Bosea sp. 685: one gene and its partner. The protein of the gene in region 1 interacts with the protein of each later gene in a pairwise test. Links are inferred from orthologs where the notes say so. Each region holds a gene or a part of one and is shown in the gene's direction. Other genes may lie near its edges.

Region 1 (4,459 bases):
GGCACAGCGCGACCGCGTCGTTGCCTCCTACTCGGTGCTTTCCGCAGTCGGCCGGCTTTCGGCCGAGACGCTGAAGCTCAGGACCGAAACCTATGACGCGCGCAAGCATTATGATCAGGTCAAGGGCTTGCTCTGGGGCACCCAGACGCCGGACGGGCGCTGAGTCAGAATAACAACAGCGGGCATTTCTCTTGTGGGCGGCTGAAAAGCCGCCTTGCCCGGGTTGCTCCCCGTGAAATACTCAAGGCTGGAGCGGCGTTGATTCTATCGACGCGCCTGGTGTCGAGTGGTCCGGACCCAAGATGAGCGCGCAACCGAAGCCCAGCGAACCGTCGATGGAGGAAATCCTTGCCTCCATTCGTCGGATCATCTCGGATGACGAGGCCAAGCCTGCTGAGGCGCCGCCTGCTGCCGTAACGGACGGGGACGATGAACTGAAGGCGCTCCTCGCCGGTGCGAGCGCCGTATCGGCCGCCGATGACGATGTGCTCGATCTCGGGGCCGAAGCCAATCTGATTTCCGAGCCTGAGCCGCCGGCCGAGGCCCAGGCGCTCGCGGAGTCCAGTGATATCGACTTCCTCGAGGCCCCGGAGTTGGCCGCGACAACCGAGCCGGAACCCGTCTTGCCGCAGGCTTTCGTGCCGGCTCCGTCGCCGCCTGCTGCTTCCGCGCCGCCCTTCGACATGGCTCAGCTTCTCTCCGACCAGACGAGTTCGGCGGTCACCAGTGCCTTCGGCCAGCTTGCCCATACGGTTTTGTCCAACAACGCCCGCACGTTGGAGGATCTGGTGAAGGATATGTTGAAGCCGATGCTGAAGGGCTGGCTCGACGACAACCTGCCGACCATGGTCGAGCGGCTGGTGCGTGCCGAGATCGAACGTGTGGCGCGCGGCGGCCGCAACTGAGCCCGCCGCGCCTGCCGGCGCGACCCCAGACATCCCGTGGTTATCTTTACCGCCTGGTCAGGCGCGCGGCGCGCGGCGCCGCGCTGGCACGGTCTGCAGCCGCTCGAAAGCGCCTTCCGAGCGCAGCTTCTTATAAATGAGGCTGCCGAGCATCAGGGCCAGCGTCGGCGTGCCGAGCCGCGCGACCAGCATCGCGATGCCGATGGTGGCGGGGCGGGAATAGCGGCCTGACGCCGCTCCAGCCGCGAACCAGGCGCCGAGCGCGTGGACAAAAAACTTCATCGCAATCGTTCCCTTGCTGCAATGGTCACAGGACCACTTTGCGATTATCGCCGAGATGGGGCTTCGAGCCCGTGATCGCGGCCGCCGCCATCTTCACTGTCGTGACGATCTTGCCGGGACTGTCCCAGAATTCGGCCATGGCGGGCCGGACGCGCAGGACGCGGATATTGGGATCGTCCTTGCTCTTCCAGAACGCCCTCGCAGCGGTTGACCAGAGTTCGCCGATCTTGCGACGGTCGTCGAGGATGTTGGCCGTGCCGGTCACGGAGACATAGCGATAGCTGCCATTATCGGCAAAGGTCAGGCAGACATTGTCGTTGATCTCGACCTCGTCGTCCTTGTGATTGCGCGCGTCGGTCAGGAAGTAGATCGCATCCTCGTCGCGAGCCGCATGGGCGCTCATCGGCCGGGAGCGCAACTCGTCGCTCGAACCGTCATGCGTCACCAGCATGCACAGCCCGATATCGTCGATCAGCGTCCAGGCGCGATCCTGGTCGGTGTGATGGGTCATGGCAGATTCTCCTGTCGTTCACTGTCTCAACGGGTGGACGCTGCAACAGTTCCTTCCGCCCCTTTTCGCGATGCCCTGCCGTCTCCTCCTCCCTGGGAACGCGAACCTGGGGAACGCGAAGCGCCCTCGCGCGTATCTTGAGCCAAGGCTCCGACCAGGCGTGGGCCTTCCACACGTGACCGCATCGAGGATATCGCCATGAAGAAGCCCGTCTCCAAGATCGACCTGACCTCGAACACCAAGACCGAGGTGATCAGCCTGCTGAATGAGCGTCTCGCTGATGGAATCGACCTCGCGCTCGTCACCAAGCAGGCGCATTGGAACCTGAAGGGGCCGGGCTTCATCGGCATCCACCTGATGCTCGATGGCTTTCGCAAGGATCTCGACGAGCATGTCGACACGGTCGCCGAGCGCATCGCCCAGCTCGGCGGCATTGCGCTAGGCACGACGCAGACGACCGCCTCGGCCACCACGCTGAAAGCTTACCCGACCGACATCATCGCGGTCGGCGACCATCTCGTCGCGCTGATCGAGCGCTATGCCGCGACCGCCAATCTGGTGCGCGTGGCGATCGACAAAACCGATGAGGCGGGCGACGCCGGTACCGCCGATCTGCTGACAGCCTATTCGCGCATGCTCGACAAGGCTTTATGGTTCCTGCAGTCCAATGCGGCATCGTGATCGATCGAAGACGTTGACGCGCAGGCCTTGCTCCACGCGTAAGGCCTTGCTTGACGCGTAGGCCTTGCTTGGGCTCTTAAGTTCTTCGACCTTTTTGGCCTTTGATTTTCACGGCCGGGGCGTGCTCCCCGGCCTTTTTGCGTTCGAGCGAAGCGATGATGGACAAGACATTCGAGCCGGCGACCGTCGAGGCGCGCGTCAGCGCGGCATGGGAGAAGGCCGACGCCTTCAAGGCCGGGCGCGGGGCTGCGCCCGGCGCCGAGCCCTATTGCATCGTGATCCCGCCGCCCAACGTCACCGGCTCCTTGCATATGGGCCATGCACTCAACAACACGCTGCAGGATGCGCTCTGCCGTTTCGAGCGTATGCGCGGCAAGGATGTGCTCTGGCAGCCGGGCACCGACCATGCTGGCATCGCCACGCAGATGGTGGTCGAGCGCAAGCTGTCAGCCGAGCGCAACATCTCCCGCCGCGACATGAGCCGCGAGGACTTCCTGAACGAGGTCTGGGCCTGGAAAGCCGAGTCCGGCGGCACGATCGTCAACCAGCTGAAGCGCCTGGGCGCCTCCTGCGACTGGTCGCGCGAACGTTTCACCATGGATGAGGGCCTGAGCCAGGCCGTGCTCAAGGTTTTTGTGGCCCTGCACAAGCAGGGGCTGATCTATCGCGCCAAGCGCCTAGTGAACTGGGATCCGAAGTTCCAGACCGCGATCTCCGATCTCGAGGTCGTCCAGGTTGAGAAATCCGGTTCGTTCAAATGGGAGCGGGGCGGCGAGGAGGCCTTCGATTCCACCAAGCTGGAGAAGGTGCTGAACCGCGATCCGGGCGGCCATCTCTACTATTTCAACTACCCGCTCGAAGGCGTGACTTACGCTGCCGACGACGCCTCGACCTTCATCACGGTGGCGACGACGCGGCCCGAGACCATGCTGGGCGACACCGGCGTCGCGGTTCATCCCGAGAACGAAAAGCTCGGCCATCTGATCGGCAAGAATGTGGTGCTGCCGCTGGTCGGGCGCATCATCCCGATCTTTGGCGACGACTATGCCGATCCGGAGAAGGGCACGGGCGCGGTCAAGATCACCCCGGCGCATGACTTCAACGATTTCGAGGTCGGCAAGCGCCACAAGCTCGACATCATCAACATCCTCGATGGCGAGGCCAGGATCCTGCTCGCCGACAATGCCGATTTCCTCGCCGGCTCAGTGCCGGAGGGCGAGACGCTGGCGCTGCATGGCCTCGACCGCTTTGCCGCGCGCAAGCGCGTCGTCGCGCTGATGGCCGAGCGCGGCTTTCTCGCCAAGGTCGAGCCGCATGGCCACACCGTGCCGCATGGCGACCGCTCGGATGTCGTGATCGAGCCCTGGCTGACCGATCAGTGGTATGTCGACGTCAAGCCGCTGGCGCAGCGCTCGCTGAAGGCGGTCCGCGACGGGCGCACCAAGTTCACGCCGGAAAGCTGGACCAAGGTCTATTACGACTGGCTGGAGAACATCGAGCCCTGGTGCGTCTCGCGCCAGCTCTGGTGGGGCCATCAGATTCCGGTCTGGTACGGGCCCGACGGCGAGGTTTTCGTGGCGGAATCGGAGGTCGAGGCGCAAGCGCTGGCGCTCAGTCATTACGGTGGCACCGTCGAGCTCACCCGCGACGAGGACGTGCTCGACACCTGGTTCTCCTCGGCGCTGTGGCCGTTCTCGACCCTGGGTTGGCCGGAGGATACAGCCGAACTCAAGCGCTATTACCCGACCGCGACGCTCGTCACCGCCTTCGACATCATCTTCTTCTGGGTCGCCCGGATGATGATGATGGGCCTCAACTTCATGGATGAGGTGCCGTTCAAGGACGTCTACATCCACGCCATCGTTCGCGACGAGAAGGGCGCGAAGATGTCGAAGTCGAAGGGCAACGTCATCGACCCGCTGACGATCGTCGATCAGTACGGCGCCGATGCCTTGCGCTTCACGCTCGCCGCCATGGCGGCGCAGGGGCGCGACATCAAGCTCTCGACCGCGCGCGTCGAGGGTTACCGCAACTTCGCGACAAAAATCTGGAACGCGGCGCGCTTCGCCGAATTGAACGG
Region 2 (2,902 bases), 150 kb from region 1 along the record:
GTCGATGCGAAGCCGCAGGCTCCGAGAACGAGGATGAGCGGGCGCAGCGAGGCAGGCGTTGGTGCAGCGGCAGAGCTTTCAGACATAAGCCAGCGTAGGCAAGGGCCGTGCCTTGGCAAGCCGGTCAAAGCCTTGCAGCTCTGCGATCAGCGCAGGGAAGTCGGCGAGCGGCACCATGTTGGGGCCGTCCGAGGGCGCCTTGTCCGGGTCGGGATGGGTCTCGATGAAGACGCCGGCGACGCCGACGGCGACGGCCGCCCGGGCCAGCACCGGCACGAATTCGCGCTGCCCGCCGGAGGAGGAGCCCTTGCCGCCCGGCTGCTGCACCGAATGGGTGGCGTCGAAGATCACCGGCGCGCCGATCTCGGCCATGATCGGAAGGCTGCGCATGTCGGAGACCAGCGTGTTGTAGCCGAAGGAGGCGCCGCGCTCGGTCAGCATGACATTGGGATTGCCGCTCTCGGTGATCTTGGCGGCGACATTGACCATGTCCCAGGGCGCCAGGAACTGGCCCTTCTTGACGTTGACGACGCGGCCGGTCCTGGCGGCCGCGACCAGGAGATCGGTCTGGCGGCAGAGAAAGGCCGGGATCTGCAGCACGTCGACGATCTCGGCGACGGCGGCGCATTGGCTTGCTTCATGCACGTCGGTCAGGACGGGCATGCCGGTGCGCTCGCGGATCTCGGCGAAGACGGGCAGGGCGGCGTCGAGGCCCATGCCGCGCTGGCCCCGGGCGCTGGTGCGGTTAGCCTTGTCGAAGGAGGTCTTGAAGACGATGCCGATGTCCAGACGGTCCGAGATTTCCTTCAGGGCGAAGGCCATCTCGAGCGCATGCTCGCGGCTTTCCATCTGGCAGGGACCGGCGATCAGCGAAAGCGGCAGGCTGTTGCCGAAACGGACCGGCCGGGCGAGATCGGCGCCGATGCTGACGATGGCGTTGGCGGTCATGGGCAAGATTCCTGGGCACGGTTCCTGGGCGAGGATGCCCGCCGGGCTTAGGTCCGGGGCATGGGCGGGTCAAGCGAGAGCTGCCGTGCACCGCAATCTTGGGAGACATCACGCCAACGGACTGGCGAAGCAGCCGCGAGGTCTGTAAATTCGCGGACGAAGCATTATGTCGGGTGGGAACGCCGGGAAACGATCTTGAGAACAGCAGCGACGATGACGGGTGAGGCAAGGGGCGGCACGGATCGGTGCGCCGTGATTGCGCCACGTTCGTCCGCCGAGATGGTCGAGCGCCCCAAGCGCCCCAACGCGCCGTCAGATGGCGGCCGGGACGGGACGGGGACCGCGGTCCTGACGCGGACGCGGACGCGCAAACCCAATCTCTACCGGGTTCTGCTGCTGAACGATGACTACACGCCGATGGAGTTCGTCGTTCACGTTCTCGAGCGCTTCTTCAACAAGGACCGCGCCGAGGCGACGCTGATCATGATGCATGTGCATCAGAACGGCGTCGGCGAATGCGGAGTCTTCACATACGAGGTCGCCGAGACCAAGGTGACACTCGTCATGGATCTTGCACGCAAGCACATGCACCCGCTGCAATGCGTGATGGAGAAGAAGTAGCCTTGCGTTTGGACGATCTGGATTCGGTCTCACCTCAGACATCGGAATAGGAGCGCTATCCGTGCCGAGTTTCTCGCGCAGTCTCGAACAGGCGCTTCACCGGGCTCTTGCCCTCGCCAATGAACGCCACCACGAATATGCCACGCTGGAACATCTCCTGCTCGCACTGGTCGACGACCAGGACGCGGCGGCGGTCATGCGCGCCTGCAGCGTCGATCTCGACACGCTGCGGCGCAATCTGGTCGATTATATCGACGCGGAGCTGACCAACCTCGTCACCGACGGGCGCGACGATTCCAAGCCGACGGCGGGCTTCCAGCGCGTGATCCAGCGCGCGGTGATTCATGTCCAATCCTCGGGCCGCGAGGAGGTGACGGGCGCCAATGTGCTCGTCGCCATGTTCGCCGAGCGCGAGAGCCACGCCGCCTATTTCCTGCAGGAGCAGGACATGACCCGCTACGACGCGGTCAACTACATCAGCCATGGCATCGCCAAGCGCCCCGGCGCGAGCGAGGCCAAGCCCGTGCGCGGCGCCGAGGAAGAGCCTGAGCAGCAGCGCGATTCCCGCGCCGCCGACCAGGGCAACGACGCCGACAAGGACAAGAAGAAGAAGGAAAGCGCGCTCGACGCCTATTGCGTCAACCTCAACCGCAAGGCGCGCGACGGCCGTATCGATCCGCTGATCGGCCGCGAGGCCGAGGTCCAGCGCACCATCCAGATCCTTTGCCGCCGGCAGAAGAACAACCCGCTGCTGGTGGGCGAGCCCGGCGTCGGCAAGACCGCCATCGCCGAGGGCCTGGCGCTCAAGATCATCCGCGGCGAGGTGCCGGAGGTCCTGGAGGACGCGACCGTGTTCTCGCTCGACATGGGCACGCTGTTAGCCGGCACGCGCTATCGCGGCGATTTCGAGGAACGCCTCAAGCAGGTGATGAAGGAGATCGAGGCCCATCCCAAGGCGATCATGTTCATCGACGAGATCCATACGGTGATCGGCGCGGGCGCGACCTCGGGCGGCGCGATGGACGCCTCCAATTTGCTCAAGCCCGCGCTGGCCTCGGGCGGGCTGCGTTGCATCGGCTCGACCACCTACAAGGAATACCGCCAGTATTTCGAGAAGGACCGGGCGCTGGTGCGCCGCTTCCAGAAGATCGACGTCAACGAGCCGTCGATCCCCGATGCGATCGAGATCCTGAAGGGGCTGAAGCCCTATTTCGAAGAGTTCCACAAGCTGCGCTACACGGCCGACGCCATCAAGGCGGCGGTCGAGCTCTCGGCCCGCTATATCCATGACCGCAAGCTGCCGGACAAGGCGATCGACGTCATCGACGAGACC

Evidence for each region. Proteins that work in one complex are often made in the same cells at the same time.
Region 2: the proteins of dps (region 1) and clpS interact in binary tests that used the Escherichia coli proteins (3 or more experiments, as listed by UniProt). The link is inferred for Bosea sp. 685 from one-to-one orthologs.

The regions. Positions count from the first base shown.
Region 1 is NZ_CP134779.1:2,331,437-2,335,895, forward strand. The notes cover bases 823-3,637. They hold dps (DNA starvation/stationary phase protection protein Dps), read left to right. Parts: upstream 823-1,896; coding sequence 1,897-2,379; downstream 2,380-3,637. Other genes in these bases: RMR04_RS32105 (PopZ family protein), read left to right, coding at 823-905; RMR04_RS12455 (hypothetical protein), read right to left, coding at 963-1,187; RMR04_RS12460 (pyridoxamine 5'-phosphate oxidase family protein), read right to left, coding at 1,213-1,698; RMR04_RS12470 (valine--tRNA ligase), read left to right, coding at 2,535-3,637. Outside these bases: RMR04_RS12445 (TolC family outer membrane protein), read left to right, coding at 1-163; more of RMR04_RS32105, read left to right, coding at 684-822; more of RMR04_RS12470, read left to right, coding at 3,638-4,459.
Region 2 is NZ_CP134779.1:2,479,158-2,482,059, forward strand. What follows is about bases 1-2,898. They hold clpS (ATP-dependent Clp protease adapter ClpS), read left to right. Parts: upstream 1-1,227; coding sequence 1,228-1,569; downstream 1,570-2,898. Other genes in these bases: RMR04_RS13140 (MFS transporter), read right to left, coding at 1-86; kdsA (3-deoxy-8-phosphooctulonate synthase), read right to left, coding at 79-948; clpA (ATP-dependent Clp protease ATP-binding subunit ClpA), read left to right, coding at 1,631-2,898. Also shown: more of clpA, read left to right, coding at 2,899-2,902. UniProt on the Escherichia coli protein: Involved in the modulation of the specificity of the ClpAP-mediated ATP-dependent protein degradation.